2 regions of the Rhodococcus sp. I2R genome follow, and region 2 is predicted to be linked to the other one. Evidence: predicted binding sites of a transcription regulator. Region 2 holds the regulator's gene; the other holds the start of a gene.
The links. The regulator HspR, encoded in region 2, represses chaperone genes until heat shock. The targets are predictions, from matches to a motif close to ANNTGAGTNNNNNNNACTCANNT.

Region 1: a site for HspR is predicted at 11,257-11,279, ahead of clpB (ATP-dependent chaperone ClpB). Genes of this name have one in related genera too.

Annotation. Positions count from the first base shown of each region.
Region 1 is NZ_JAHUTG010000015.1:104,232-119,973, forward strand. Features, by position in the region: gene KVY23_RS16760 (TetR/AcrR family transcriptional regulator) at 1-229, shown strand, start outside; gene KVY23_RS16765 (DUF2277 domain-containing protein) at 251-520, shown strand; gene KVY23_RS16770 (steroid 3-ketoacyl-CoA thiolase) at 555-1,688, opposite strand; gene KVY23_RS16775 (cytochrome P450) at 1,872-3,140, shown strand; gene KVY23_RS16780 (TIGR03619 family F420-dependent LLM class oxidoreductase) at 3,204-4,064, opposite strand; gene KVY23_RS16785 (thiolase domain-containing protein) at 4,061-5,230, opposite strand; gene KVY23_RS16790 (thiolase domain-containing protein) at 5,231-6,280, opposite strand; gene KVY23_RS16795 (Zn-ribbon domain-containing OB-fold protein) at 6,290-7,249, opposite strand; gene KVY23_RS16800 (LLM class F420-dependent oxidoreductase) at 7,316-8,344, shown strand; gene KVY23_RS16805 (acyl-CoA synthetase) at 8,367-9,926, shown strand; gene KVY23_RS16810 (globin domain-containing protein) at 9,995-11,158, opposite strand; gene clpB (ATP-dependent chaperone ClpB) at 11,338-13,884, shown strand; gene KVY23_RS16820 (DUF5666 domain-containing protein) at 13,963-14,868, shown strand; gene KVY23_RS16825 (hypothetical protein) at 14,936-15,631, shown strand; gene KVY23_RS16830 (SDR family oxidoreductase) at 15,698-15,742, shown strand, end outside.
Region 2 is NZ_JAHUTG010000023.1:71,275-87,016, forward strand. Features, by position in the region: gene KVY23_RS20370 (AMP-binding protein) at 1-213, shown strand, start outside; gene KVY23_RS20375 (three-helix bundle dimerization domain-containing protein) at 231-485, opposite strand; gene KVY23_RS20380 (cytochrome c biogenesis CcdA family protein) at 518-1,375, opposite strand; gene KVY23_RS20385 (thioredoxin domain-containing protein) at 1,382-2,098, opposite strand; gene KVY23_RS20390 (hypothetical protein) at 2,206-2,739, shown strand; gene KVY23_RS20395 (DUF2892 domain-containing protein) at 3,025-3,261, shown strand; gene KVY23_RS20400 (class I SAM-dependent methyltransferase) at 3,273-3,905, shown strand; gene KVY23_RS20405 (hypothetical protein) at 3,915-4,136, opposite strand; gene KVY23_RS20410 (glycosyltransferase family 2 protein) at 4,383-5,309, shown strand; gene KVY23_RS20415 (nitronate monooxygenase family protein) at 5,313-6,428, opposite strand; gene KVY23_RS20420 (acyl-CoA synthetase) at 6,438-8,072, opposite strand; gene KVY23_RS20425 (crotonase/enoyl-CoA hydratase family protein) at 8,255-8,989, shown strand; gene KVY23_RS20430 (hypothetical protein) at 9,118-10,149, shown strand; gene KVY23_RS20435 (FAD-binding oxidoreductase) at 10,139-10,885, opposite strand; gene KVY23_RS20440 (globin domain-containing protein) at 10,965-12,125, opposite strand; gene KVY23_RS20445 (nitric oxide synthase oxygenase) at 12,445-13,608, shown strand; gene KVY23_RS20450 (heat shock protein transcriptional repressor HspR) at 13,640-14,041, opposite strand; gene dnaJ (molecular chaperone DnaJ) at 14,041-15,234, opposite strand; gene grpE (nucleotide exchange factor GrpE) at 15,268-15,742, opposite strand, start outside.

The DNA of each region.
Region 1 (15,742 bases), on a different contig from region 2:
TGCGGAGATCCAGTCGATCCTGACGGCCGAGCTCGACATCCAGCAGGAACGCATTCTCGCGGCGCTGCCCGCGGAGGTGCGTGACGATGAAGTGACCAAGACTGCACTGCGAGGATGGGTGTCGTTCGTGCGGACGGTGTGCCTGGATTGGCTCGACCGCAAAACGATCACAGAAAGCGATGTCAAGCGCCTGTGCATGGGTGCACTCGAAGGGCTGCTACGGATCTGACCGAGGACTATCGTGATCTGCATGTGCCGAAACATCACCACGCTGCGCGGGCTCGAACCGCACGCGACCGACGAGGAGATCGAGGCCGCGGCGCGCCAGTACGTACGCAAGATCAGCGGCGTCCATAAGACGTCCGACGCCACTCGCGACGCCTTCGAGATCGCCGTCGCCGAAGTGACCGCCACGACCCATCGTCTCCTGGACGCCCTGCCGGAGCGACGTCAGCCGCCGCCCACGGTGCCGCCGCTGCGACGACCCGAGGTTCGGGCCCGCATCGCTGCCAAGGGCTGATCCGGCCCAGCTGATCCGGACCAGGTGATCCGACTCAGCTGATCCGTTCGATGATCGTTCCCGTGGACAGGGCGCCCCCCGCGCACATCGTGATCAGAGCGGTGGACCCGTCCCGGCGTTCGAGTTCGTGCAGGGCGGTGGTGATGAGCCGTGCACCAGTACTTCCGACCGGATGGCCGAGCGCAAGCGCGCCCCCGTTGACGTTGACCTTGTCCATGTCGGGCTCGTGTACCGACGCCCACGACAAGGGAACCGAGGCGAACGCCTCGTTGATCTCGAACAGGTCGAGGTCGCCCATCTTCATGCCGCTGCGTTCGAGCACCCGTGTGGTCGCCTGCACCGGCCCGTCCAGATGGAACTCGGTCTCGGCGCCGACGAGGCACTGCGAAACGATGCGTGCACGTGGGGTGAAGCCGAGTTCTCGGGCCCGCTCCTCGTCCATGACGATGACCGCGGCGGCGCCGTCGGAAATCTGTGAGGACGTGCCCGCGGTGTGCAGCCCGCCCTCGATGACCGGCTTGAGCTTGGCCAGGGATTCGGCAGTGGTGTCACGCAGTCCCTGATCTCGCGTGACTACGTCGTCACCGATTCGTACCTGCAACGTTTCGCGGTCGAAGCGCCCCTCCTCCCACGCGCGCTTGGCCGCTGCCTGCGACCGGACACCGAGGGTTTCGAGATCGCTTCGAGAGAGGCCGCGCCGTCGCGCGATCCGCTCGGCCGCCTCGAACTGATTGGGAAGGTCGATCTCCCAGGAGTCCGGACGTCTCGACCCTGCGTTGTCGCCGACGTTCGCGCCCAGGGGAACTCGGCTCATCGCCTCGACGCCACATGCCATTCCGGCGTCGATCGCCCCGATCGAGATCAGACCCGCCACGAGGTGGGTGGCCTGCTGAGCCGACCCGCATTGTGCGTCGACAGTGGTGCATCCGCTCTGCCAGGGCAGTCCGGCGTGTAGCCACGCCGTGCGCGTGATGTTGTTCGACTGCTCGCCTGCTTGCGTGACGCATCCGCCGATGACCTGCTCGACCATTGCCGGGTCGAGACCCAGGCGGTCCAGCGCGCCGTGCTGGGCGAGGCCGAGTAATTCGGCCGCGTGCAGTCCGGAGAGCCACCCTCCTCGCTTGCCGATGGGGGTGCGCACTGCCTCGACGATTACGGGATTGCCCACGGTGGGCTCCTTTCTACTCACTCAAAAGTAGAACACGTTCTTGAAATATGGCAAGCGATCTTCTTCCTTGCACAGCAGCGTTGTGTTTGAATAAATCTAGAACGTGTTTCACTTAAGCGCAGCCCTGCGGACAATCCAGCGGTGCAGGCTGCGGAGTGACCGAGGAACCATCAGGAGACTGCAGTGACAGACGTACGACCGGACCTCGCTCGTCCACAACTTCCCGAGGGCTTCGATCCGACAGATCCGGACATCTACGAACAGCGCATACCCGTGCAAGAGTTCGCTGAGCTGCGCAAGACTGCGCCGATCTGGTGGTGCCCGCAGCCGCCGACCGTAGGCGGATTCCACGATGAGGGCTACTGGGTCGTGACCAAGCACGCAGACATCAAGGAGATCTCGAAACGGAGCGATGTGTTCTCGAGCTACGAGAACACCGCGCTACCGCGCTTCAACGACGACATCACTCGTGAACAGATCGAACTGCAACGGTTCGTGATGCTCAATCAGGATGCGCCGCAGCACACCAAGACGCGCAAGCTCGTGTCCAAGGGATTCACGCCCAAGTCGATCAACGGCCTGCGTGACGAGCTGGAGCGGCGTGCGAACGAAATCGTGAAGAGGGCGGCCGAGAATCCGACCGGTGACTTCGTCACCGAGATCGCCTCGGAACTCCCGTTGCAGGCGATCGCCGATCTCATCGGGATTCCCCAGGAAGACCGGAGGAAGATCTTCGACTGGTCGAACGAGATGACGTCCTATGACGACCCGGAGTTCGATATCGATCCGGTGGAGGCGTCGACCCAGGTCCTGGGGTACGCGTACCAGATGGCCGACGAGCGCCGGAAGTGTCCGAAGGACGACATCATCACCAAGCTCATCAACGCCGACATCGACGGCGATCACATGGCGCCGGAGGAGTTCGGCTTCTTCGTCATCATTCTGGCAGTGGCGGGCAACGAAACCACTCGCAACGCGATCACGCACGGGATGGCGGCGTTCATGGAGAATCCGGATCAGTGGGAGCTGTACAAGAAGGAACGTCCGGAAACCACCGCCGACGAGATCGTCCGCTACGCGTCGCCGATCGTCGCTTTCCAGCGCACCGCCAAGGAGGACTTCGATCTGAACGGTACGACGATCAAGGCCGGCGATCGTGTGGCGATGTTCTACGGCTCCGCGAACTTCGACGAAGACGTCTTCGAGAACCCGCTCGAGTTCGACATCATGCGAGACCCCAACCCGCACGTCGGTTTCGGTGGCCACGGCGCGCACTACTGCATCGGTGCCAATCTTGCTCGGATGGAGATCGACCTGATGTTCAATGCGATCGCCGACCACATTCCGGATATTTCCAAGCTCGGCGATCCTCGTCGCTTGCGATCGGGATGGATCAACGGGGTCAAGGAATTCCAGGTCGATTACACGGGTGGATGCCCGGTTAGGCACTGAAGCGCATGTGCGCGGAAATACATAGCAGGCTATGTATTTCCGCGCACATGCGTCGCTAGGCGCCTAAAGGTACTTGTCGGCGAACTTCCGCAGAGAATCCTGCTTGTCCGCGAGCGGGCCGTCGAAGCCGATTCCGTCGAAGATCCACGGCACCGTGATGATGTCGGTGACGCCGGCGTCCTCGAGTTCCGCGTAGCCGTCCCGCCCGAATCGGTCGATGCAGACGGTCTGGATCTCGAATGGCTCGTCCGCTCTACCGTATTCGGCGCGCAGCTCACGAAGGCGCGCGATGACCGCCACCAGGTCATCGAACTTGATCATCGCCGAGGTCCATCCGTCACCGACCCGCGCGGCCCGACGAAGCGCGACGTCGGTGTGCCCGCCCACATAGAAGGGAACGGGCTTGGTCGGTGCGGGACTCATCTGCAAATCGTCGAAATCGTAGAACTCGCCGTGATGGGCGACCATTCCGCCGCCGAGAATGAGCGTGATGACCTCGATCATCTCATCGACACGCTTGCCACGTTTGGCGTACGGCACACCGCACCACTCGAACTCCTCGGGTGCCCAACCTATTCCGACGCCGAACCCGAATCGGTTGCCCGTCATCGCCGCAACCGAGCCGACCTGACGTGCAAGCAGCACCGGATTGCGGGACCCCAGTTTGAGGACCTGAGTGTAGAACTCGATGCGCGAGGTGACCGCCCCCATCGCGGCTGCAGCGATCAGCGGGTCGACCCACGGCGTCTCTGCGTTCCACATTCGAGAACCGTCGGAGGTGTACGGGTAGTCGGCGGATTGAGTCTTCATGTAGAACAGCGAGTCCGGGAGTGCGATCGAGGAGTAGCCGCACTCCTCCGCAGTCTGCGCCAGCGTGGTCAACTCGTTCAACGGCGTCATCGCGATGCCGACGGTGTACTTCACGGCTGCTCACTTCCCACGACCCACATCGAGAAGTACTGGGAGCCGCCGCCGTACGCGTGGCCCAGCGCTTTCCTGGCGTCGGCCACCTGATGGTCGCCGGCTCGGTGCATCACCTGCATGGCGGCCTCGGCGAATCGGATCATGCCCGACGCGCCGATCGGGTTGGAGCAGAGCACGCCGCCGGAACAGTTGACCGGGAGTTTGCCCCCGATGGCCGTGTCACCGGCCTCGGTGAGCTTCCAACCCTGCCCCTCGGCCATGAAGCCGAGGTTTTCGAGCCACATCGGCTCGAACCAGGAGAAGGGTACATAGATCTCGGCGACGTCGATCTCGGTGAGCGGGTCACTGATACCGGCCGACTTCCACAGGGCGGCAGCGGCATCTCGACCGGCCTGCGGGTTGACCTGGTCCCTGCCCGAGAACGTGGTCGGCTCGGTTCGCATGGCGGTGGCATGAATCCAGGCGACGGTCTTGCCGTCGGCTTCTCGGGCGCGGGCGGTGTCCTCGTCGCCGATGACGACCGCGCAGGCACCGTCGGAGGACGGGCAGGTCTCGTCGTATCGGATCGGGTCCCACAGCATCTGCGAGGCCTGCACCGATTCGAGCGTGATATCCGGTTGATTCAGGTGCGCGTACGGGTTCTTGCTGCCGTTGAGGCGGTCCTTGACGGCAACCATCGCCCCGATGTGTTCGGGCGCGTTGGAGCGTCGGATGTACGAGCGGACGTGCGGCGCAAAGTAGCCGCCCGCACCGGCTCCGACCGGCATGTTGAACGGCACCGGAATCGACAGCGCCCACATCGCATTGCTCTCGGACTGCTTCTCCCACGCCACCGCAAGCACCCGACGATGCACTCCCGAGGTGACGAGAGAACTCGCGACCACGGCGGTGGAACCGCCGACAGAACCGGCTGTGTGTACGCGGAGCAGCGGTTTCCCGGTGGCGCCGATGGCGTCGGCCATGAACAGCTCCGGCATCATCACGCCCTCGAACAGGTCTGGGGCCTTGCCGACAACGACCGCGTCGATGTCGTCCCAGGTGACCTCCGCATCGAGCATCGCCCGGTCGATCGCCTCACGAAGCATTCCGGACATCGACACGTCGTGACGTTTGGCGACGTAGTGCGTCTGCCCGGTGCCGATGACTGCGGCTGGGTTCTTGCTCACCTATCTGCCCTCCATGACCGCGACGAGATTCTGTTGCAGCAGAGGCCCGCTGGTGGCATGCGCGAGGACGCGAGAGTCCGAACCGTCGAATATTCGGGTGGCGGCGTGGCCGATGCGTTCGAGCCCCGCCGAGAACATCGGATTCCCGACGAGTGGGCCGCCGGATGGATTGATCGTCGTCTCACTCGGCAGCCACTGGGACAGAATCAGCTCCTGATGCGTGAACGGTGCGTGTAGTTCTGCGGCCGAGATGCTCGCCAGGTCGCCGCCCGACGCCTTCAGCGCCGCGTTGTAGGCCGACGGTGCGCTCGTGAGATCGCGGACACCGATGTTGGGGGAGTCGACGAGGTGTTCGATGCCGGTGATCCACGCCGGGCGCTCTCGAAGCGACCGTGCGCGGTCGCCTGCGGCGAGAACGATCGCCGACGCCCCGTCGGTGACCGGCGCGCAATCGTGCGCGCGCAGGGGATCGGCGATGTAGTCCGAGCGCAGAATGGACTCGAGTTCGAGCGGGTCGGACAGTTGGGCCAGCGGATGCGCGTTCGATCGGTTTCGGACCGCGACTTCGGCCATCGCTCGCTCGTCCCATTTCCCGGCGTCGATACCGGCGCGTGCCTGTATTCCAGCCAGTGACACGGCATCCGGCCAGAGTGGTGCGATCAGGTAGGGGTCCAGCTGCATCGCCAGCACCTTCGCGAGCGTGCCGGCGGAGGACTTGCCGAAGCCGTAGACCAGCGCGGTGTCCACCTCGCCTGTCATCAGTTTGATCCACGCCTCGTAGAACGCCCAGGCGGCGTCCATCTCGACGTGGGACTCGTTGATCGGGGGGACGGCGCCGATGGCGTCGATCGCCGAGATGAACGAGAACGCCCGCCCAGCAAGATAGTCGGAGGAACCAGAGCACCAGAATCCGATGTCGGACTTGGTGATGCCGAGTTCGGCATACAGTTGCGCAAAACACGGCACCAGCATTTCGACGCCGTTGGTGGTACCTGCGGTTTCGGCGACGTTCGGCGCCTGGGCGAAGCCCACCACTGCGATATCGGTCATCTTCGCCTCTCAGAGGTGATGCTTGTAGGAGTCGTACTCGGCGTCGGGCTCACCCGTCGGGCGGAAGTACTCGATGTTCTCGAGTGTGTAGCCCCACTCTTCGCGGGGCTTCCACTTCGCCTCGACCCGCATGCCCATGCGTACATCCGCGGGATCGCATTCGAGGATCAGATGCAGAAACGCGATGTCGGCGCCGTCGAGCAGCACGTATGCCGCGATGTACGGAGGTGTGATGCGTTGCCCGAGGAACGGCACGTTCACGATGCAGTAGGTGGTGACGATGCCCCGGTCCGGCAGCTCGACCTGCTCGGTGGTCGGGCGACCATCAGTGGGGCTCGCGCCGCGCGGGGGCACGTAGACCTTGCCGTCGGAGTCGGTGCGACCGCCGAGAATTCGGCCCTCGGCGAGCCCTCGCAGGTAGTAGCTCTCCTCGGCCGAGGCGGAGTGCGTGTATTCCAGTCGGACCGGGGTGGTGATCATCGTGACGGCGTCGGCGCCGGGATCGCCGGTGGAGTGAGGCTGGTCGTCGCCCTCTCCGGGTTCGAAGCACTCGATGTCGTGGATGTCCCCGACGCGATCCTCCGCCCATCGGGCATGGACGCGCATTCCCGTCGCCATGTTTGTCGACGAACCGGCGTCGACGGCATGCAGTATCGCGGTGTCCGCTCCGTCGAGCTGGATCAACGCGAAGGCGAAGGGATGATCGAGGGGTTGCCCGTCGTACGGATTCGGAACCCACGACCACGAGAGCACCGTGCCGGAAGATCCGACGTCGACGAACTCGGTGATGGGTTCCTTTGTGACCGAATCGTATTCGGGTGGCGGGACGTACACGCGTCCGTCGCTTCCGCGTCCGCCGGTCAGCTGTTTGCGGCGCAGGCCCGTCAAGAACGCCCCGATGGTCGGCCCGACAGATCGGGTGTAATCGAAGGCGTTGTTCAGAGGTGCGCTGAGTGGTGTATTCACCATAGTCACTTTTTCAGTAGAACAGGTTCTTATTATGGTGGCAAGACCACGACGACGGAAGGCGCCTTCATGAAGCTCGGTTTGCAGCTCGGATACTGGGGTGCGCAGCCTCCGGAGGGAACCGGAGAACTGGTCGACGCGGCCGAAGCGGCGGGCTTCGATGCGATCTTCGCGGCCGAATCCTGGGGCTCGGACGCGTTCACTCCGCTCGCGTGGTGGGGTTCGCGAACCTCGAAGGTTCGACTGGGTACGTCGGTGGCGCAGCTGTCTGCGCGTACCCCCACCAGCTGCGCCATGCATGCGTTGACGCTCGACCACCTGAGCGGCGGTCGGGCGGTACTGGGGCTGGGAGTGTCGGGGCCTCAGGTGGTGGAGGGGTGGTACGGCACCCCGTTCGCGAAACCGCTCGCTCGTACCCGCGAATACGTCGACATCGTGCGTCAGGTGCTGGCTCGGGAGGGGCCGGTGACCAGCCCCGGACCGCATTATCCGCTGCCCGCGGGAGGCACCGGGCTCGGTAAGGCGCTCAAGCCGATCACCCACCCCTTGCGCGCGGACCTGCCGATCTGGCTGGGCGCCGAGGGACCGAAGAACGTGGCGCTGGCCGCTGAGATCGCCGACGGCTGGCTCGCGATCTACTACTCGCCGCGGCTGGCGCCGATGTACGACGAGTGGCTCGACGAGGGCTTCGCGCGCGCGGGTGCGCGTCGTTCGCGGGAAGATTTCGAGATCGCGGCCACGTGTCAGGTGGTCGTTACCGACAACCGTGCGGCATCGATCGCCCAGCTCAAGCCGACGATTGCGTTGTACGTGGGCGGAATGGGGGCGCCGAGTGAGAACTTCCACGCGCAGGTCTACCGGAGAATGGGCTACGGCCCCGAGGTCGAGGAGATCGGGCGGCTGTTCCGGGCCGGCCGCAAGGACGACGCCGCGGCGGTGGTCCCCGACGAGATGGTGGCCGAGACGATGATCATCGGCGACGAGGATCATGTGCGCAGCGAGGTGAAGCGTTGGAGTGATGCCGGGGTGACGATGTTGTTGGTCACTGCGCACACCCCGTCGCGCGTCGCCGAGCTGGGGGCCTTGCTGAACCGGTAGAACACGTTCTAGATTGATGGCCATGACGGTCGAGCAGAAGACTGAGACACGCACCGGTGGACTCTGGAATATCGCAGCCGAGGAACCCGACCGAATCGCGCTCGTGGATCCGGGTGGCGAGAGCCGAACGTACGGCCAACTCGTTTCCGAAGCCAACAGGTACGGCCGAGGCCTGCAAGAGTTGGGACTACGGCCCGGCGACAGCGTCGTGATGATGCTGCACAACAGTGCCGACCTCGTTGCGTTCTACTTCGCCGCGTATCAAACCGGCCTGTACATCGTGGCGGTCAACTGGCACCTGACCGGCCCTGAGGTTGCATACATTCTGAAGGACAGCGACGCCAAAGCCTTTGTCGCTTCGAGTCGTTTCAGTGCGGCGGCCCGTCAGGCTGCTGACGAATCGGGCGTCGCGAACAGGTACTCCGTCGGTGAGATCGACGGCTTCACCCCGCTGCGCGACCTCGGCACCTCGGACGAGCGTCCCGAGATCCGCACAGCCGGTGGACCCATGCTCTACACCTCCGGGACGACGGGCAAACCGAAGGGTGTCCGGCGTCCGTTGACCGGCGCCGACCCCGACCAGGTACCGCTGGCGTCGAGTGGCTTCTTCTCGATCTTCGGGATCCGGCCCTTCGACGATCATGTGCACATCTGCGGGTCTCCGCTCTACCACACGGCGGTGCTGAACTTCGTCGCCATCTCGATTCAATTGGGGCACAAAGTAGTTCTGATGGATCGTTGGGATCCGGAGGAGATGCTGGCGTTGATCGAGCGTCACCGAGTGACACACAGTCACATGGTTCCGACGCAATTTCACCGACTTCTCGCGCTTCCGGAAGATGTTCGAAGCAAGTACGACGTCTCCTCGCTGAGAGTGATGATTCACGGTGCAGCTCCGTGTCCGAAGGAAGTCAAACGACGAATGCTTCACTGGTGGGGTCCGGTTGTCACCGAGTACTACGCGGCAACCGAGGGCGGCGGCACCGTGATCTCCGGCGAGGAGTGGCTACGCAAACCCGGTTCGGTCGGCACCGCGTGGCCCAATTCGGTCGTCACCGTGCTCGGCGACGACGGGAACGAACTTCCGGTCGGTGAACCCGGCCAGGTGTACATGCGTATGGGCGGATCGAGTTTCGAGTATCACCACGACAAGAAGAAGACGGAGGAGTCACGCGTCGGAGATATGTTCACCCTCGGTGACATCGGCTATCTCGACGAGGACGGCTATCTGTTCCTCTGCGATCGCAAATCGGACATGATCATCTCCGGCGGCGTCAATATCTATCCGGCAGAGATCGAGGGCGAGCTGGTCACGCACCCGAAAGTCGCCGATGTGGCGGTCTTCGGTGTGCCGCATGTCGATTGGGGCGAGGAGATCAAGGCGGTCGTGCAACCGGAGGTGGGGATCGAGCCGTCCGAGGCTCTCACCGAGGAGCTCCTCGCATTCGCCCGCGAGCGGCTGGCGAAGTTCAAGCTCCCGAGATCGGTGGAGTACGTCGACGAGCTTCCGCGCGATCCCAACGGAAAACTGTACAAGCGCAAGCTCCGCGACCCGTACTGGCAGGGTCGCGCGAACATATAGGCGCCTCGCGCATGTGAGTGGAAATACATAGTGGGACACGTATTTCCACTCACATGCAGCGGAGCTGCCTACAGTGGATCGTGTTGTACGTGCGACATCGGCGTCCCCACCTTGCGCAGGGCGTACAGCGTCGTCCGCACCATCGACGGTGATCCGCAGATCTGAATCTGTCGGTCCGCCCACGATCCGAATCTCGTGACAACCTTTCCGACGGACCCGTGCAGTCGTTGGTGCATTCCGTACGGCAGCTCGGGCGTCGGGTCCGTGTGCCACCAAGGGTTTTCATCCTCGTCGGTGACCGGAACCACCGTCAGCCATGGATTCGACAGCGACAGTTGCCACAGTGTGCGCGCGTCGTACAGATCGCATGGGTAGGTGCCGCTCATGAACAGATGCACCCGGGGGTTCCTACTGCGCCGGGCCATGTCCATGATCTGTGCCCGCAGCGGTGCCAACCCCGTGCCACCGGCGATCATGAGCACGTCCTCGGAGATGTTCCGGTCGATATGCAGCCCGCCCAGCGGGGGACTGATCGCCCAGCGATCACCGACCACGGATTCTGCGACCATCGCTGGACTGACCCAACCGCCCGACACGCGTCGGACGTGAAACTCGATCTCACCTTGCGCGTTGCACGGGATGGCGGGTGAGAGGTACCGCCACAACTTGGGTCGTTGTGGAATCTGCACACTGACGTACTGGCCCGGGAAATAGTGGATGCCCTCGTCGAGTTGCAGCCTGATGATCGCGAGGTCGTCGAGGACGCGGTGATGCTCGACGATGGTCGCACCCCAGTACGGCGGCAGTTCGTCGGAGTCGGCTGCGACAGCCATGTTGTCGGTGATGCATGCCAGAGTCTCGTGCCATGCAGCCTCGACCTCGTCCGTCCACAGTTCGTTGCCCGCGAAATTGCGGAACGCAGAGATCAGCGCGGAACCACCGGCTCGGAAATGCGAGCCGTTCACGCCGTGCTTTCGGTGATCACGGCCCAGTTGCTGCAGGAACGGTTCGACCCGATCGTCGTTGTTCAGGTTGTCGAAGACGTATGCGAGTGCTCGTACGAAGTGCTCGCGCTGCTGATCCATCGAAGCCGGAAAGAGGGTGCGGAACTCGGGATGCTCGACGAAGAGGTGCGCGTAGAACGATCGCGCGAGAATTGCCGGTCCATCTTCGGCTGCCAGGACGGACTTGAAACCCGCACGAACCAGGGAGATTGTTCGCTCATCGAGCATGAATCAGCCTCCGCCGCGGCTAGACGGTTCCAAAGTAGACCGTCCGAGAGTATCCCGTTTGCTTGACGCTGGCCACCGAAGAATTTTCCTTTTGTTCAAGTTGAGCGGAACAGACTCAACTTCAGTATCGTTGCATGGAGTGACAGTTCACAGAAACTCGAACAGAAAGTAGGTGAACGGTGGACAGTTTCACCCCCACCACGAAGACGCAGGCTGCGCTCAGCGCAGCCCTGCAGGCCGCATCCTCGGCCGGAAACCCGGACATCCGTCCGGCGCACTTGTTGGTGGCGTTGCTCGATCAGACCGACGGCATCGCCTCCCCCCTGCTGAAGGCGGTCGGCGTCGATCCGGCGACGATTCGCGGTGAAGCGCAGTCCCTGGTCGACCGCCTACCTTCTGCTACTGGATCGACCACCACTCCACAGCTCGGCCGAGAGGCGCTCGCGGCCATCACTGCAGCGCAGAGTCTCGCCACCGAACTCGATGACGAGTACGTCTCCACCGAACACCTCATGGTCGGCCTCGCGACTGGAGACAGTGACGTCGCCAAGCTCTTGACCTCCCGTGGCGCCGGCCCCAACGATCTACGCGACGCCTTCCAGACGGTGCGTGGCAGCGCCCGCGTCACCAGTGCCGATCCCGAGAGCACGTATCAAGCCCTCGAGAAGTACAGCACCGACTTGACTGCCCGTGCTCGCGAGGGTGAGCTCGATCCAGTGATCGGCCGCGACACCGAAATTCGTCGCGTGGTGCAGGTCCTGTCACGGCGAACCAAGAACAACCCTGTGCTCATCGGTGAGCCTGGCGTCGGCAAAACTGCCATCGTCGAGGGTCTTGCGCAACGCATCATCGCCGGTGACGTGCCGGAGAGCCTGCGTGGGAAGACCGTGATCTCCCTCGACCTCGGTTCGATGGTCGCCGGTGCGAAGTATCGGGGCGAGTTCGAAGAACGCCTCAAGGCCGTCCTGGACGACATCAAGAACTCCGCTGGGCAGGTCATCACATTCATCGACGAGGTGCACACCATCGTGGGTGCCGGTGCCACAGGTGAGTCCGCGATGGACGCGGGCAACATGATCAAGCCGATGCTGGCGCGCGGGGAGCTGCGGCTCGTCGGTGCCACCACGCTGGAGGAGTACCGCAAGTACATCGAGAAGGATGCGGCACTCGAGCGTCGGTTCCAGCAGGTATACGTCGGTGAACCGTCGGTCGAGGACACCGTCGGCATCCTGCGCGGGCTCAAGGAGCGCTACGAGGTCCACCACGGCGTCCGGATCACCGACTCTGCTCTGGTGTCGGCGGCCACCCTGTCCGACCGCTACATCACCTCACGTTTCCTGCCGGACAAGGCAATCGACCTCGTCGACGAGGCTGCGTCGCGGCTGCGCATGGAAATCGACTCACGTCCGGTGGAGGTAGACGAGGTCGAGCGTGCGGTTCGACGCCTCGAGATCGAGGAGATGGCGCTCCAGAAGGAAACCGATGACGCGTCGAAAGCACGCCTGGACAAGCTTCGCGCAGAGTTGGCCGATGGTCAGGAGAAGCTCGCGCAACTGAGCACTCGCTGGCAGAACGAGAAGAACGCCATCGACTCGGTGCGTGTCCTCAAGGAGCAGCTCGAGAACCTGAGGGGTGAATCCGAGCGGGCAGAGCGCGACGGCGATCTCGGCAAGGCAGCCGAACTCAGGTACGGCCGCATCCCTGCGCTGGAGAAAGAACTGGCGCAGAAGACCGACGACAGCTCCGCACAGGGTGAGGTGATGCTCAAGGAGGAAGTCGGACCGGACGACGTCGCCGATGTAGTGGCGGCCTGGACAGGTATTCCGGCGGGTCGAATGCTCGAAGGCGAAACCGCCAAGTTGCTTCGCATGGAAGACGAGCTGGGCAAGCGAGTCATCGGGCAACGCGACGCCGTGCAAGCGGTGTCCGATGCCGTGCGGCGGGCCCGCGCCGGCGTCGCCGATCCGAATCGCCCGACAGGCTCGTTCCTGTTCCTCGGTCCCACCGGCGTCGGAAAGACGGAACTCGCGAAATCGCTCGCGGACTTCCTGTTCGACGACGAGCGCGCCATGGTGCGCATCGACATGAGCGAGTACAGCGAGAAGCATGCCGTCGCCAGGCTGGTCGGTGCCCCTCCGGGCTACGTCGGCTACGAGGCGGGCGGCCAGCTCACCGAGGCCGTGCGTCGTCGTCCGTACACCGTGGTGCTGTTCGACGAGGTGGAGAAGGCGCACCCCGACGTTTTCGACATCCTGCTCGCGGTGCTCGACGAAGGCAGGCTGACCGACGGTCAGGGTCGCACGGTCGACTTCCGCAACACCATCTTGATCCTGACCTCCAACCTCGGTTCCGGTGGCACCAAGGACGAGGTGATGGATGCGGTGCGCAGGGCGTTCAAGCCCGAGTTCGTCAACCGTCTCGACGACGTCGTGGTGTTCGACTCGCTCTCCGAGGATCAGTTGGAATCGATCGTCGACATCCAGCTGGGGCTGCTCTCCACGCGGCTTGCGGCGCGCAGGCTCACACTCGACGTGTCGGCGCCGGCGAAAATGTGGCTGGCGGTCCGTGGATACGATCCGATGTACGGCGCGCGGCCGCTCCGCAGGTTGATTCAGCAGGCGATCGGCGATCAACTCGCGAAGCTACTGCTGGCCGGCGAGGTGCGCGACGGCGACACCGTCTCGGTCAATGTCTCCCCGGACGGGGAGGGCCTCGTCCTCGGCTAGGAGCACGTCGTCAGCGGTAGCAGCTCGGGTCCACGGCCACGGCCGGAGGGCCCGAGCTGCTTACGTACCCTCGAATACATGACGCATCCGGATGATCCGCGTGATAGGCCGTCGGACAACCTGTGGGAAGACGGCACTGCGGATCCGCCACCCACGCGGCCGGAAGACGACCAGCCCACCGAGGCATGGCAGCAATACCCGGATTCACAGCCGTACCCAGATTCACAGCCGTACCCGGACCAGCCGACCCAGCAGTACCCCACTCAGCAGTACGGTTATCCACCGCAGCAGCCGTACGCCCAACAACCGAATCCCACGCAAGCGCTACCTCCGTACGACCCAGACCAGCGGTACGCGGCAAACGAGCAGTTCGCGGCAGGTCAGGGCTATCCCACCGGCCAGGGCTATGCGACCGGCCAGGGCTATGCGACCGGCCAGGGCTACGGCCCGCCGCCGTACACGGGTGAGCAGCCGATAGCCGCGTCCGGCGCCGGCGGCAACGGGCCGAGGAAGTGGATTCCGGCGATGGTCGCCCTCGCCGCGCTCGCCGTGATCGTTCTCGCCGGCGTTCTGGTCCTGACCAATCAGAGATCGGAAACCAACACAGCCGCTGCACCGAACACGAGCCGAGCACCGTCCACGAGTTTGGTACCGCTACCCACCCTTCCCCCGAGTCAGGCGCCGCTGGTGCCACCTTCTGCTCCCGGCGGTCTGGTGCCGGGCGGAATACCCGAGATCCTGGGTGACGCCGGAGCCGCCATCGGCACCGTCACTGCCATCGACGGCTCGACGCTGTTGCTCGACGGTATCGACGGAGCACCCGTCACCATCCTCGTCACGCCCCAGACGACGGTGCTGTCCCTCTCCGGATTCGACGCATCCTCGTTGACCGTGGGCTCGCTTGTGGTCGTCAACGGCACCCCGATGGAGGACGGCACGATCACCGCGGATCTCATCATCGAAACCCCGGATCTCGGCGGATAGGGCTCCACTCCTGACCCCCTCGGGTCGTTCCGCGGGCTCCACTCCTGACGCTATAAGCTGGTCCACGATGACGGCTATGTGGTTCGGACTTGCAGCGATCGCCCTCGTGGGTGCGGTCGCCCTTCTCTACGTCGATCGGTCGCGGCGGGACCAGCTCGGCCGGGTCCGCCAGATGTGGTCGAAAGCCCAGGGCTACACGTACACCTCGCTGGACGAAAAGTTCGTATTGCAGTTTCGGCGCTCTCTGCTCGCCAAGCCCGAACACACCACCGCAATCGACCTGGTGCGTGGCGTGCGGCGCGGCGAGAAGTTCGTGCTTTTCGACGTCGAAGAGATAGCGACGATAGTCGCCGTGCAACGGCCGGTGGGCTCCGATGTCGATATCGAACTGCGACCCAAGTCGACGCCGCCGCCGCGTGAGAACGATATGGAACTCATCGGGTCCATCGGCCCGCGGGTCGTCTTCGCCACCGATGTCGACGTCGCCAGGCGCGTCTGCGACCAGCGTATGGCTGCGTTCACGGAATCGGCACCCTCGAATCTGACGCTGCTGTGGAGCGAAAACGACTGGACGCTGGGCGCGCTACCGCTAGGCAGTACCGGCCGCGACTGGGATGCCGCCATCGACGCCGTCGCTCGCTTGTCCGGGATGCTGCACGTGCTGCCGCCGGCGCTCGAATCGACTGTCGTCGCCCGTACCGAGCCGTCGGCGCAGCGGCGTCGTCCAGAAACGCCGGCCGCGCGATCCGAGACCGAATACTGATCGTGTTCGAGACGGGACGAGCGTGGAGCCTGCAGTTTTCTCCAGAGGCCCTATAGCCTCGTTTTCATGACCGCCGAACCGATCCAACCAACGTCCCCCGTCACCGTCCGC
Region 2 (15,742 bases):
GCGCAACCGGACCTGGCGCCGCGCGCCTACCCGCAGTTGGTACGTGTGTGCACCGATCTTCCCCGAACGGCCAGCCACAAAGTTCTGGCGCGGGAGTTGCAGCGTCAACGCTGGAACACCAGCGATCCCGTCTACTTCTCCCCTGGGCCGGATGCCGCATTCGTGATTCTCACGTGCCAGGCGAGAGCGGATCTCGACTTGTCACTCGGCTAGGCCGCGCACCTGCGGCGCTACTGGGCGGGAGCCGATGCCGTGTCGTCCTCTGCTGTGTCTTCCTCGTCGGATGCGCGAGCTCCGGTGGAGCGGATCGATTCGCGTGCGTTGCGCTCGACCAGCAGTGGTACGAAGTCGCGGACCCTGCGACCTTCGAATCGGGCGAGCTCGGCGGCGATCGCGTCCTCGATCACGCGGCGCGGAACGTCCGGGAACGCTGCGTCCAGTCGGTCCCGCACAGCATCGATGTGATGTTCCTCGGTGGTCGTCATCACCCCAGGGTCCGCTTCGACCCCCCAGGTGGTCAAGCTTTCAACGCATCTTCGTCATCGTCTGCGGTCACAGCATCGCGTTTGCGCACGAGGCGGAAGACCAGCACAGAGATGACCGCCATGGTTCCGACGAGCAGGACCACGACATTGGACACCGAATCAGCGATGTCACTGACCCACAACTGCAGCGAATACTGACTGTCGACGCCCATCACCCCGCCGAGGTTCGCGGTTCCCTCGGTGAGCAGGAACATCACGCCGATGGCGATGAAGAACAAACCAGAGATCAGCGATGTGGTGTGCGTGCGAAGCGGTCCGATGCTGATCTCCCTGCCGCGCAACCATGTTCGAGATCCGAGCGAGAATCTGTCCCACACCAGCGCAAGCACGAACAGCGGGACCACCATCCCCGCGGCATAGAGCGCCATCAGGATGCCGCCGTAGAGAGCCTGTCCGCCTGCCACCGCCACCGTCAGCACGGCACCGAGGAGCGGCCCGGAGCAGAAGCCCGCGAGTCCGTACACGGCTCCGAGCGCGAACACCGATCCGACGGAGGAGATGTCGATGCGCGCGGCCGCGCGCTGTGCGGAGCCGAGGGCGAAGCCGTGGCCGAGGATGACCATCGCCCCGAGCGCGATGATGACCACTCCGCCGATCATGGTGGTGACCTCGCGGTACTGGGTCAGGGCCGAACCTATCGCTCCGACGCCGGCTCCGAGGGGAACCAACACGGCAGCAAGACCGAGGTAGAACACGCCCGTGCGGCCGGCGAGCTTACCGGCCCCACCGAAGGCGTATGCGAAGAACGAGGGCAATAGCAATGCGGAACAGGGGCTGACCAACGCCAGTAGCCCGCCGAAGAACGCTCCGAGTAGTCCGATCTGCGACATCAGCGTTCAAACCCCGGCGGCGGTATCGATCAGGTGGACGAATTCCGACAACGGTTGCGCTCCGAGCACCGGATCTCCGTTGACCGAAAACGCAGGCGTTGCAGGAATACCCAGCGATTGCGCCTCGGTGGAGTCAGCGGTGATCGCGGCATCGAACTCGGTTCCGGTCGCATCGGCAGTAAAGCGTGCGATGTCCTCGATTCCGGCCTGTGCGGCATAGGTTTCGAGCACCTCGATGGTGAGGTCGGCATGCCCGGTCGCGGGGGCGTCGGCGTAGACGGCGTGGGTGAACTCCCAGAATCTGTCTTGGGCAGCTGCAGCACGACCGGCGCGAGCCGCGTCGAACGATTGTTGCCCGAAGATCGGAAGGTCGCGCCACTCTATCCGGAGCGTGCCGCCGTCGACATATCGGTCGATCAGTTCCGGTTCCGTTTCTCGACTGAACTTGGCGCAGAACGGGCATCGAAAGTCCGAGAATGCAATCATCACCACGGGTGCGTCGGCCGCACCGAGCGCCATCGGATCATCGACGGTGCGACGCGCCATATCTCCCAGGGGTCCGATCTCGGGGGCTGCGGTGGAGCCCTCGCCTGAAACCGCTTGCGATCGATCGCCGTCTCGCATACCCGTCAGCAGAACACCTACGAGCACCGCGGCGACCAGCACTGCGGTACCCAGAAGCCATAGGTCTCTACGGCGATGTGATCGAGAAGTCGATGTCATGCAATGCCTTTCGTTGCTCGACGCCAGTGGCATCGATACCCATGCGGGTATACCCTCGCAGAGTCGACCGCCCCAACACAACTACGACTCGTAGGAGAACCCTGCACATGCCTTCGCCCACCACGCCCGGCCATGTCGGAACCGATACCGAGGATCGCAGCGAGATTGCCGCCGCCGGCCTCAGTGGACCGAACCGCTTCAGTGGACCGAACCAATGGGTGGCGCGGATATCCCGCGGGGCAGCTGCAGCGGTGATCACCGTGCTCGTGGTGGGTGTTCCCACGGACATCATCGACACTCCACTGTTCGGTCGCGAGGTTCCCGTGCGGGCGTGGGAACTTCCGGTGCTACTGGCCACCGCACTGCTGACTGCGGTGTGGTTCGGCATCGACAAACCTGCACAGTCCGAGCGCACCGGAACCCCGGCCGCGCTCGGAGTGGTGCTCACCTTCTTCGCAGTCGGATGCCCGGTCTGCAACAAACTCGTACTTCTCGCAGTGGGGACATCGGGCGCGCTGGGACTGTGGGCGCCGATTCAACCCATCCTCGCCGGCGTGTCACTGACCATGCTGGCCGGGGCCGTGGCCTATCGGTGGCGCAAACGCGACTGCACCGACGCAACCTGCGGCGTGCAGGGCTAGCCGGCGTCGACCGCTGTTTTTCAGATACCCCATGGGGTATAGTCGGGGATCGAACCATTCGACACCGTTGGGAGCAGTATGTGTAGGGCAGTGAATTGCAGGAAGTGCGGAAAGACCACCTGGGCGGGCTGCGGTAACCACGTCGACCAGGTCATGCGCGGCGTCCCCAAGAGCAATCGATGCCAGGGACACCAGAACGAACCCAAATCCGGCGGATTCTTCTCGAGGATGTTCTCCGCCCGCTGAACAATCCCGTCCACACCACAACGAAGTGAGAATCCACAGATGACATCCACCGCGCACACCAGCGGTCCCACTATCGAACGGACCGTTCCCGCAATGGCAGGTACCGTCGTCCTCGCCAGCCTGGCCCTCGGGATGCTCCACGATCCTCGATGGCAGGTCCTGACGGCGTTCGTCGGCGGCAACCTTCTGCTGTACGCAGCGGTCGGATGGTGTCCCGCCAGCCTGATGATGCGTAAGTTGGGAATGCGTTCCAGCGCAACCTGCGCTCGACCATGAAAGGCGAGGAAATGTCAGCCGAGTCCCACCAACACCTGGACCGGTGGCACCGCTACTGGAACAAGCAGGCAGCCAGCTACGACAAGCACATGACCTTGCTCGATCGGGTGCTCTTCCGAGACACTCGATCGTGGGTGTGCTCCCGCGCCAGTGGCCAAGTTCTCGAAGTTGCCATCGGCACCGGACTCAATCTGGATCACTATCCGCCGCAGGTAGAACTGACAGGCATCGAGCTCAGCGAGGAGATGCTGTCGCGGGCCACCGCGAAAGCCCAGATCGTCAGGCCTGATGCCGACCTGCGGCTCGGCAACGCACACGAGCTGGAATTCGCCGACGCCTCCTTCGACACCGTCGTCTGCACCTTCTCCCTCTGCGCCATTCCTGAGCCCGACATCGCACTCGCCGAAATGGTGCGCGTGCTACGTCCGGGCGGAATGCTTCTGCTCGCGGACCACGTCCCCTCGTCCTACCGACCCGTTCGGTGGCTGCAGAAGCTGGCGGAAATGGTCAGCATCCCCGTCGGCGGCGAGCACCTACTACGCCGTCCGTCTCTGACCGTCGGCGGCAACAGCAGCCTCGCCGTCCGCGAGATCGAACGATTCGGCCTCGGCCTGGTGGAACGCTCGAGGAACGAAAAGATCTGAGCCAAGTCGTCAGTCGAAAAGCGTGGGCGACTCGGGCTCGGCGGCCACCGGCTCGACGGCCTGCGCGGGCGAGCCCTTGCGCACCACGGACAGGGTGGTGGTGCGCACCGACAGGCGGTGCCCTGCGTGGTGCTCGAGCAGCGCTAGGCCCTGCCGAATCTCGAGCACCTTCCATGGCCCGGCGTGACCGGTCGCCTGCACCAGGTCGCCCACTGCGATCACGGAAGCCACTGCTCGTCTCCATTCGGTAGGTGCACTCGATCGAGAGCCAGCTTAGTGGGCACCGGTGCTGGAAATCCGCCAATCGGGGCGTCGGCCACGTCGGGCCGAGGTAAACCGACTCTCTTATTTCTTCTTCGCCGTAAACGGGGCCCACACCTTGCGAACCGCCGAAGAACCGGTGAATCATTCAAAACAATTGATACACAATACATTTCGATTCGACGCAGTGTGCCACATGCGATAGCGTCGGCGAACGTGCCTGCTTTCGTGACCCGCGCCGAGACACTGTCCGTCGTCATCCCGTGCCACAACGAAGAGGCGTTCATCGGCCCGTGCCTCGACGCGCTGGCCGCGCAGACCGACGACCTGCACGAGATCATCGTCGTGGACAACAACTCCACCGACCGCACGGCAGCCGTCGTCCGGGGGTACATGAAGTCGAACCCCAAGATCACCCTGCTCCTCGAACGCACCCCAGGCGTCGCGCACGCGCGCAACGCCGGGTTCCGTGCCGCGAGCGGATACGTCCTCGGACGTATCGACGCCGACACCCGCGTCCGACCTGGCTGGGCTCGGGCCGTGCTGGACTTCCTATCCACCGACGGCGCCCACGTCGGCGGCGTAACCGGGTTGAATCTGCCGTACGACTCCCCGGTCCGCAGCCTCAAGGCTTGGTGGTTCGGTCGACAACTGAGGAAGGGCACCGTGGGCGGCGAGCGGCCGGTGACCAACTTGCACGGCGCGAACATGGCCATCCGACGGGCCGCGTGGCGAGAGATCGAACACCGAGTGAGCACCGACGCCCGGATTCATGAGGACCTCGACCTCGCACTGTGCCTGGGCGAGGCGCACATCGCTCTCGCACAGCTGACGGAGATGAATGTCGACGTATCACCGCGTCGCGCGTTGACACCGCCGTCGCAGTTCTCGGAGTACATCCAGTGCGGTATCGAGACATTCGAGCTACACGATGCGATGACCGAGCAGAGGCGCAAAGCCCTTCGGCTGCACTGGTGGTGGCACATTCTCGTCTTCGCCGTCTACCGCCCCTACGATCCCGCCCGGCAGCGTTACTCGCTGCGCTACCTGTTCTCGCCCGTCCGCTCGCGGATGCTGCCGGTCAACAACGGCGCAAGCTCCGCGGACGCGGCCGAGGCCGAGGCCGCGACCCGCGTCAGCTGAGCCTCAGCGCTGCTCGACGAGCCGGCTGACGGCCTCGTCGTATCCGGAAACAAGTTCCGCGACGATGTCCGCGACGGGCCGGATCTCGTTCATTCGACCCACGATCTGGCCCACCGGCATGGCCACCACGTCCGGGTTCTCTGCGTTGTTGATGCGTTGATGCGCCTCGCTGACCAGGATGTTCTGCAGTGGCATCGGGAGCGGATCGGGAGCTTCCGGTCGATCCCACGCATCGGTCCACTTGGTCTTCAACAGCCTCGCCGGCTTCCCCGAATAGATACGGGTGCGAACAGTGTCACTCGACGTAGCCGTCAACAGCGCTTCCTGCATCGCCGACGGCTTGCCCTCGTGCCTGGCTCCCAGCCGGTATTCGGCTGCGGTCAGCCACGTCGAACCCATCCACACCCCGTGCGCGCCGAGCGCCAACGCAGCTGCGACCTGACGGCCGCTGCCGATTCCGCCGGCCGCCAGCACACCTGCCTCGTCGCCGACGGCGTCGACGATCTCCGGGAGAAGCACCATCGACGCGATCTCACCAGTGTGACCACCGGCCTCGTATCCCTGTGCGATGACGATGTCGACACCGTTGCGCACGTGCCGACGCGCATGCTCCGCGGTGCCGGCCAACGCCGCAACCGGCACTCCGTGTTCGTGCGCCTGCTCGACCACATCGTTCGGCGGCGAACCGAGGGCGTTCGCGACGAGCTTGATCGGGTGACGCAGAGCGACGTCGACGTGCGATCTCGCCACCGAATGCAGCCAACCCAGCACCCCCTCGTTGCGCGCCTGATCGGCACCGAGCGGGGCGACGCCCAACTCGTCGAGGGTGCGGTCGATGAATGCTCGATGCTCGGCCGGAATGAGCTCGTTCAGGTCGACCGAGGCGCCCTCGGTGGGGATCTTCGCCGGCATGACGATGTCCACGCCGTACGGTTTGCCGTCGGTGTTGGCGTCCATCCAGGTCAGGACGGCGTCGAGCTCCTCGGGGTCGTTGAATCTCACACACCCGAGCACACCCAGCCCGCCCGCCCTGCTGATCGCGGCGGCGACGTGCTCGGATGGGGTGAAGCCGAAGACCGGGTATTGCACGCCGAACTTCTCGCACAGATCTGTCCGCATTCGTTGTCCTTATCTGCGCTGCGCGAGGTGCGCGTTGTTGGTTTCGTCAGCCGGTCGCAGCTCGGTCTGCTGCACCGCCCAGCGGTAGTCGGGCTTGCCCGCCGGCGACCGTTTGATCTCGTCGACGAACCACACGGCCCTGGGGACCTTGTAACCGGCGATCTCCTTGCGTGCGCACGCATCGAGATCGGCGAGCGATGGGCGTTCCTCGCCCCGTGCCTGAACGACAGCAGCAACCATGTGACCGAGCCTCTCGTCGGGGACTCCCACGACGATTGCGTCGAACACTTCGGGATGCGATTTCAGCGCGCCCTCGACCTCCTCCGGGAACACCTTCTCGCCGCCGGTGTTGATCGATACCGAACCGCGTCCGAGCATCGTGACGGTGCCGTCCTCTTCGACCTGCGCATAGTCACCGGGTATGGAGTACCGAACGCCGTGGATCTCCTTGAAGGTGGCCGCGGTCTTGGCCTCGTCCTTGTAGTAACCGACGGGAATGTGTCCGCGTCGGGCCAGCAGTCCCTTCTGGCCTGAACCGGGTTCGACCGGATGGCCGTCCTCGCCCAACACAGAAGTCGACGCGTCGATCTTCACTCGGGGTCCACCGGTGTGTTCGGCGCCCTTGGTGACCACGCTCAGGCCGCCGAACCCCGTTTCGGACGAGCCGATCGAATCGGTCAACATCCGGTTGGGCAGCAGTTCGAGGAACTTCTCCTTGATGCTCGGCGAGAACAGTGCCGCACTACTGGCCATCAGATACAGCGTCGACAGATCGTAGGGTTTGCCGTCGGGCCCACCCTCGATGAGGGCGTCGAGCATGGGCCGAGCCATGGCGTCGCCGGTGATGAAGATGAGGTTGATGCCGTGCTTGTCCACCAACTGCCAGATCGTGTGGCCGTCGAAGTCTGGGTGCAGCACCGTCTTTCCGCCGCCGAACAGAGACTGGAACGTCGCCCACTGCGCGCCACCATGAATCATCGGCGGGATCGGCATACGCGTCATGACGGGATTTTCGGCGCCCAGCTTTGCGAGATCCCACTCGTCCTCGAGATATTCGCCGGTCATGAAGTTGATGCCGCCGCCGAGTACGCGCCAGACGTCCTCGTGACGCCACATCACGCCCTTGGGGCTGCCGGTGGTTCCGCCGGTGTAGAGCATGTAGATGTCGTCACCGCTGCGTTCGCCGAAGTCGCGCTCGGGTGAGGATTGTTCGAGGGCTTCGTCGTAGGAGACCTGGCCGTCCGCCGCGTCGCCGATCACGATGGTCGTCTTCAGCAAGGGGCAGGTGGGCAAGACCGCAGCGACCTTATCGGAGTAGCGCGCCTCGTGAATCAGCGCGACCATGTCCGAATTTTGGAAGATGTACTGCAACTCGTTCTCTATGTATCGATAGTTGACGTTCACCACCACCGCACGCAGCTTGAACACAGCGATCATCGACTCGATGGTCTCGATGCCGTTGCGGCTGTAAACGCCTACTTTGTCACCCGGTTTCACCCCCTGTTTCTGCAGGTAATGGGCTAATCTGTTGGTCCGGTCTTCCATCTGCGCGTAGGTGATCTCACGATCCCCACACACCAGGGCGACCCGGTCCGGAACCAGGTCGACAGCATGTTCCACGAGGTCTGCGATATTGAGGGCCACGACACAAAAATAGAACGTGTTATCGTTTTTGACAATAGGCAAATCGAGACTCAGGTCACAGACCAGTGGGAGAACCGACAGTGTCATCCACCGCCCCGTCATCCACCACCCCGTCATCCACCGCCGCTTCAGCCACCGCCCACGCACTCGTCGAGAAGCGCGGTCACGTACTGATCGTGACGATGAACAGGCCCGAAGCACGCAACGCCCTGTCGGGCGAGATGATGGCGATCATGCGCGACGCCTGGGACAGGGTCGACAGCGATCCCGACATCCGCGTGGCCATCCTCACCGGCGCGGGTGGCGCGTTCTGCGCCGGAGCCGATCTCAAAGCCATGACGTCCACCCATCCGGGCGACAGCTTCAGCTCCGGCGGCTGGGACATGTCGAAGATCGAGGCGTTGCTCAAGGGCCGCAGGCTCACCAAGCCCCTGATCGCAGCCGTCGAAGGACCAGCCATCGCGGGCGGCACCGAGATTCTGCAGGGCACCGACATTCGAGTTGCCGGCGAGAGCGCCAAATTCGGTGTCTCCGAGGCCAAGTGGGGCCTCTTTCCGCTCGGCGGGTCGGCCGTGCGACTGGTCCGCCAGATTCCGTACACCATCGCCGCCGACATCCTGTTGACCGGCAGGCACATTCGCGCCGCCGAGGCCAAAGAGATCGGGCTCATCGGCCACGTCGTACCCGACGGGCAAGCACTGACCAAAGCGCTGGAACTGGCGGAGATGATCGCCGCGAACGGCCCCCTCGCCGTCCAGGCCATCCTGCGCACGATCCGCGATACCGAAGGCATGCATGAGGAGGCGGCGTTCCAGATCGACGCCGAACTCGGTGTCGCAGTGTTCAAGAGCCACGACGCCAAGGAAGGCCCCCGAGCGTTCGCGGAGAAGCGAAAGCCGTCGTTCGAGGGGCGATGATGCGCTGCGCGCCCGTGTGTGGGTAGTTACCGCCCGCGGTACCTACCCACACACAGGTGGGGGCAGGTTGTCCACAGGCCGAGGAAATCTCGGGCGTGTCGGACGATGCCAGGTGCCACCATCGGCGCATGGAACACGACCAGGACTGGCAGCGACTGCTCGACGAACAACTCGGCATTGTGCGCGCCGACCAACTGCGGCGATACGGGTACACCAGACGCATCACCCACCATCGCATCGCAAGCGGGCAGTGGCTGCCGGTGTTGTATGGCGTCGTATCGGTCACCAATGGTCCGCTGACTGTGCCGATGATGCACAGTGCCGCACTCGTCTACGGCGGCGGATCCGCCATCCTCAGCCACGAGACCGCGGCCGTGCACTGGAACATCAAGTCTGCACCCGCCGAGCCCAGACCGGTACACATCACGGTGCCGTTCGGGCGCTCGGCGGTCGATCAGGCCCCGACCCGACGTATCAACTCGCCGCGCGCGACCGCCTCGGCGCACACGATCATCCACCCCGGCGTCATCGTTCATCGATCGAGGGCCATCCGGCACATCCGCGTCGACGCAGGGTTCCCGCTGACATCGCGAGCCGATACCGCGATCGATCTCGCCACCGCCGCCGATACCGCGCGGGAGGGCATGATCGAACTCGTTCAAGCGACAACCAACGCGAGGATTTCGATCCAGGAGGTCCGTCGCCGCCTCGAACAGCGGCCGCCATGGCGCTACAAGAAGGCGATCGTCGACACCGTAGGGCTTCTCACCGACGGCGTGCAGTCAGCACTCGAACATCGGTATGTTCTCGACGTCGAGGCCGCCCACGGCCTTCCTACCGGAGCGCGGCAAGGGCCGGTGATCGTCGACGGCCGTGTCCTTTTCGAGGACGTCGACTACTGCAAGCATGGAGTGCCGCTCATAGTGCGTTTGGATGGCGCGCGGTTCCACTCGGCGAACGCTGTGAAATTCCGCGATCGACGGCGCGACAATGCCGCCGAGCTCGCCGGGCGCCCCAGGTTGGTCTACGGATGGGAGGAGGTCACCCGAACACCGTGCGCGGTGTTCGAAGAGGTCAGGGCAGTGCTGGTTCGGGAGGGCTGGAGCGACTCGTCGTTCCCGTGCTCTGCCTGCGCGCGGGGACGGGTGATCAGCGCCTGATCGCCGCTGCAGGGGTGCCGTTGCCGATCAACGCCGAGACGGTGGCCGCCTCCATACCCGGGGAACCGCACACCAGCACCTGATGATCGCCGAACGGCTCCTGCACGCTCATCACGTCGGCGAGGCTCCCCTCCCAGCAGTGTTCGGGACCGAAGATCGGCGCCTCCGCCGTTTCGGCGCGAATGGTGTCGTTCCACCGATCGGGTGCCCACGGATCCTTCAACTGGTCTACCACGGGAATGACCGTCAGCCAGGGAAGCTCCGAGGCGAGGATCCACAGCAGATCGGCGGCATAGAGGTCACGCGGCGATCGGCCCCCGACATACAGAGTCACCGGTGGCGGCGTTGTCGCGCGGTGCGCCAGATCGAGGATGAGTGCGCGCATCGGCGCAAGACCGGTACCGCCGGCAATCATGACGACCTCGCGTCCGGAATCGTCGATGGCGAGCGAGCCCTTGGGGTCGGTCAGCTTCCACACGTCGCCGGGCCTGGTCTCGTTGACGATCGACCCGCTCACCCAGCCCGCCGGGACGGCCCGAACATGAAACTCGAGCTTCCCATCCAGTGAGGGCGGCAACGCCGGGGAGTACCGACGCGTCAGCCGCGCGTTCTGCGGGACGGTCACCTCGAGCGATTGGCCGGCGGCGAACGGGATGCCGTCGCCGACGAGTCTGATCACCGCCAGGTCGTTGCGGAGTCGGTGGTACTGAACCACCTCGGCATTCCACGTCAGCATGGGTCCAGCGTAGGCCGCACCCGTGTGTGCGTAGGTACCTGCGGCGGTACCTACGCACACACGGGCGGCGGAGCCGCAATCACCAGGGGTCGTAACTGATCGTCGACATGTCGACCCCAGCGCCCTGCAGTCGAAATTTGGTCGTGTTGATCATCGACGGAGAGCCGACGATCGCGATGTCGTGGTTGTCCCACGGGCCGTGATCAACGACAACCGTGCCGAGTTTCCCGACCGTCGGCGGTATCGCGCCGGAGAATTGGCTGTACCGCGATCCGTCGGTCCACCACGGGTCGGTGTCATCCTCGACGACACCGACGATGGACAGCCACGGGTTGGTTGCCGCGATGTGCTGCAGCGTCGCCATGTCATAGAGATCGCAGGGATATTTCCCGCCGTAGAAGACGCTCACGCGAGGATTGTCGGTGCGTGCTGCCATCTCCATCACCTGCGCGCGCAACGGGGCAATGCCGGTTCCCGACGCGATCAGCAGCCGATCCCGGCCCCGCGCGGTGTGCCGCGTCATCGAACCCAACGGGGATCCGACACTCCAGCGGTCACCCACGGCGGTGTTGGCCACGACAGACGGACTGACCCAGCCGCCGGAGACACGTCGGATGTGAAATTCGATCTCACCCGCCGAGTTGGCCGGTATCGCGGGCGAGAGGTAGCGCCACATCCGCGGTCTGCTCGGGACCGAGACACTGACGTACTGGCCCGCTGCGTAGTCCATGGGCTCGTCGAGTTTGAGACGGACGACCGAGACGTCATCGAGAACCCGTATGTGTTCTACGACGGTACCCATCCACACCGGCGGGCCGTCGTCCCCGTTGGCGCCGTCGATCATCGTTGTGGCCATCACACCGATCACTTCGCGCCAGGCCCCCTCGACTTCCTCGGTCCACATCTCGGTGCCCGCGAACTGTTCCAACGCGGTGATCAACGCGTCGCCGACGGCCGCGTAGTGAGCGTCGACGATCCCGTATTTCCTGTGGTCACGACCCAGTTGCTGAAGAAACGGAAGTAGCCGGTCGAGGTTTTCGAGTTGATCGATTGCGTAGGCGATTGCGGTGAGAAGTTTGTCGCGTTGCAGCGACATCGACGCAGGAAAAAGATCGCGCGCCTCGGGGTTGCGCGCAAACAGAATCGCGTAGAAAGACCGGGTCAGTTTCTCGGGCCCACCCTCGACGGCGGCTACCGCCTTGAAAGTTGTTCTGACGAGTGAAATCGTCCGACTGTCCATTGGCCTGTTAGCCCCCTCTCCGAGTCCGCGCATACGTGTGTCCACTGCTGATCGCTGCCTTCGACCTGCGTAGATCACCGGCGATTGGCCGAAGTCTAGCCCAGCCGCAGCGATGCGACTCATCGCAGGAGAACGTACGAATCGGTTTCTTCGGCCATAACAATCCAATCGCCGAAAATACCTGAGATAACCGACCGAGTGCTATCAATTGGCATGGCAGGCATAGCGTTTCGGGCCTTTCCAGCAACTCGTCGAGGCTCTACTATCGCAGCGACGATAGAGATCGAAAAGGGTGCAATCGAAACGGGGTAGGCCAATCGTGACTGTCGCTGTCGGGGCGAACACACAAGCAACAGCGCAGAAACGGAATGGGGATCCAGGCAGCAACGACACGGACTTGGCCCGTCGTCTGCGCGAGTGCCGTGAGTTCTTCGAACTGCCCGAATTGGCGCACTTGCCGGCCGAGCGGAAAACCAGCGTCTTGAAAGAGATGCGCCGAACCGGGACATACGTGCAGTCGGCCGAGGAGATACTCATCGGCGCCAAACTCGCGTGGCGCAACCACGCTCGATGCGTCGGCCGCAAGCACTGGCGAACCCTCGAGCTCATCGACGCCCGCCATGCCACGTCCGCACAGGACATCGCCGACGCGTGCTTCGAACATCTCACGGTCGCGACGAACGGCGGGGCACTGCGGTCCATCGTCACCGTCGGGCCACCGCCGCTCCCCGACGGTCGTGAGTACCGCATCCTCAACCCACAGCTGATTCGGTACGCCGGCTATCGCGGCGCGGACGGCACCGTTGTCGGCGATCCCGCCCATCTCGAACTCACCGAGCTCGCGCAGAGTCTGGGATGGCGGGGCGAGGGCACCGCATTCGACGTGCTGCCGCTGATGATCTCCACCCCCGACGAGCCCGTTCAACTGTTCGATGTGCCGTCCGAGCTGGTGCTGGAGGTGCCGCTGGTGCACCCGAACTACCGGTGGTTCGCCGATCTCGGCCTGAAGTGGCATGCCGTTCCCGCGGTATCGGACATGGATCTCGAGATCGGCGGGGTTCGCTACCCGTGTGCGCCGTTCAACGGGTGGTACGTCAACACCGAGGTCGGAGCCAGGAACTTCAGCGATACCGATCGATACGACATGCTGCCGACCATCGCCAAGAAACTCCGGCTGGACAGAAGTTCGGACCGCACACTGTGGAAGGACCGCGCCCTCGTGGAGCTCAACAGAGCGGTCATCCACAGTTTCCGCGAGTCGGGGGCATACATGGTCGACCATCACACCGTCGCCAAGCAGTTCGTCGACCATGTCGAGCGTGAAGCCAAAGCTGGGAGATCGTGCCCGACGGATTGGTCGTGGATCAATCCCCCGATGTCCTCCTCGATCACCCCGACGTTCCACCGGCTCTACGATCCGCCGGACCTCGACATCAGACCGAATTTCGTGTCCCGACGAGGGTCGGGCTGCCCATTCTCCTGAGCGAGCAGCGCGAACAGTGAGGACGAACTTCTCAGCGCTGGTGCCGCGGCTTCCACACCACGAGTGCGTTTCGCTGCACGGGAACGAGATCGCGCCGGTAGCCGGCGTGGACGTTGGCGAGTTCCTGGGCGAGCTCGGACACCCGAGCCTGCAGCGCTTCGACCTGATTGGTCAGCTCGATGATGCGCTTGATGCCCGCGAGATTGACGCCCTCGTCCTGGGAGAGGCGCTGAACTTCGCGTAGCAACGCGACGTCCCGCGGCGAATACCGTCGACCGCCACCGGTGGTGCGGTGCGGGGTGACCAAGCCGAGGCGGTCGTAGGTTCGCAGCGTTTGTGCGTGCATTCCGGCGAGTTGGGCGGCAACGGAGATAACGAAGACCTGCGCGTCCGGGTCACCCTGCGAAGGAGTGGGTCCAGGCGGCACCGTCATCATGCACCAGCCCATCCCGCCCGCGGGTCGAATCCACTGGCCTTTTCGGCTTCCAGATATGCCCGCAGCGCCTCGGTGGCGGGATCGTCGAGCTTCTGCGGCACGGCAACCTTGACGGTGACCATCAGGTCACCCGGGGTACCTGCCTTTTTCGGTACGCCGCGACCGCGGACGCGCAGGACCCGGCCGTCGACGGTGCCGGGCGGGACCTTGACTCCGACCCGGCCTTCGAGCGTCGGGATCGAGAGCGTGGTTCCGAGCACCAGTTCGCCGTAGCTGACCGGGACGGTGACGGTGAGATCGTCGCCGCTGCGTCCGAACACCTTGTCCGGCCGGACTCGGACCGTGACGTAGAGGTCACCCGACGGCGCCCCGCGCAGACCGGCTTCGCCTTGACCGGCGAGCCTGATCTTCTGGCCGTCGGACACTCCCGGAGGCACGCGAACAGTGATGGTGCGGGTGCGGTTCTGCACACCGCTACCGCGGCAGTCTGCGCACGGATCATCGATGATGGAGCCGCTTCCGCGGCAGTCGTCGCACGGCTCGCTGAATCCGAACGCACCCTGGTTGCGATTGACGACGCCAGCGCCGTTGCACCTGGGACACACACGCGGACTGGTCCCGGGCTTTGCCCCGCTGCCGTGGCACGTGGTGCACGAGGACGGGCTCGTCAGGCGAAGCGGAACGGTGACGCCTTGCGTGGCCTCACGAAAAGCGAGCGTGGTTTCGGTTTCGACGTCACTGCCGCGCCGGGGACGGTTGGATGTGGTTCGTTGCTGAGGTCCGCCGCCGCGGTTGAACAATCCACCGAAGAGGTCTCCGATGCCGCCGTCGGCACCGGCTCCGGCACCAGCACCGCCGAAGATGTCGCCGACGTCGAAGGTCTGGCCGCCTCCGCCGCCGAATCCACCGGCACCCGGACTGAATCCGCCGCCCTGTCGGCCGAACCCGCCGGAGGCGAACAGCCGCCTGGCCTCGTCGTACTCTTTGCGCTTGGCCGGGTCGATCAGCACCGACTTGGCTTCGCTGATCGCCTTGAAACGCTGTTCTGCTGCGGCGTTACCCGGGTTGGCATCGGGGTGATTGTCCCTCGCCAACTTGCGGTAGGCCTTGTTGATTTCGTCTGTGGTGGCGCTGGAAGAAACGCCCAGCTCCTTGTAGAAGTCCTTCTCGATCCACTCCCGCTGGCTCACCGGGCGTTCCCTCCCCTCGCGCTGACTCTATTTTTACTGCTCGTCGGACGGTTGTGCTTCGACAGCGTCCACGACGCCGACCATTGCGGTGCGCAACACGCGGTCACCGAGCTTGTACCCAGGCCGCATGAGCGCGCCGACGACCGGCTCGCTGCCGTCGCCCTCGTGGGAAACGGCCTCGTGGATAGCCGGGTCGAACTTGTCGCCGATGGCGCCGAAAGTGGACAGACCGATGTTGGTGAAAACACCGGCCAGCTTGTCCGCCACTGCCCTCAGCGGGCCTGTCTCCAGGTCACCGTGCTGGCGAGCGCGCTCGAGATCGTCGAGCACCGGGAGCAGCTGGGATACGACGGACGCCTTCGCGTTCTCCGCTCCGGTCTGCTTTTCGCGATCGGTGCGACGCCGGTAGTTCGCGTACTCCGCCGATACCCGCTGCAGATCGGCAGTGAGCTCCAGGACCTGCGTGTCACGCGGATCCTCGAACTCCTGGACTGCGGCGACTTCGAGG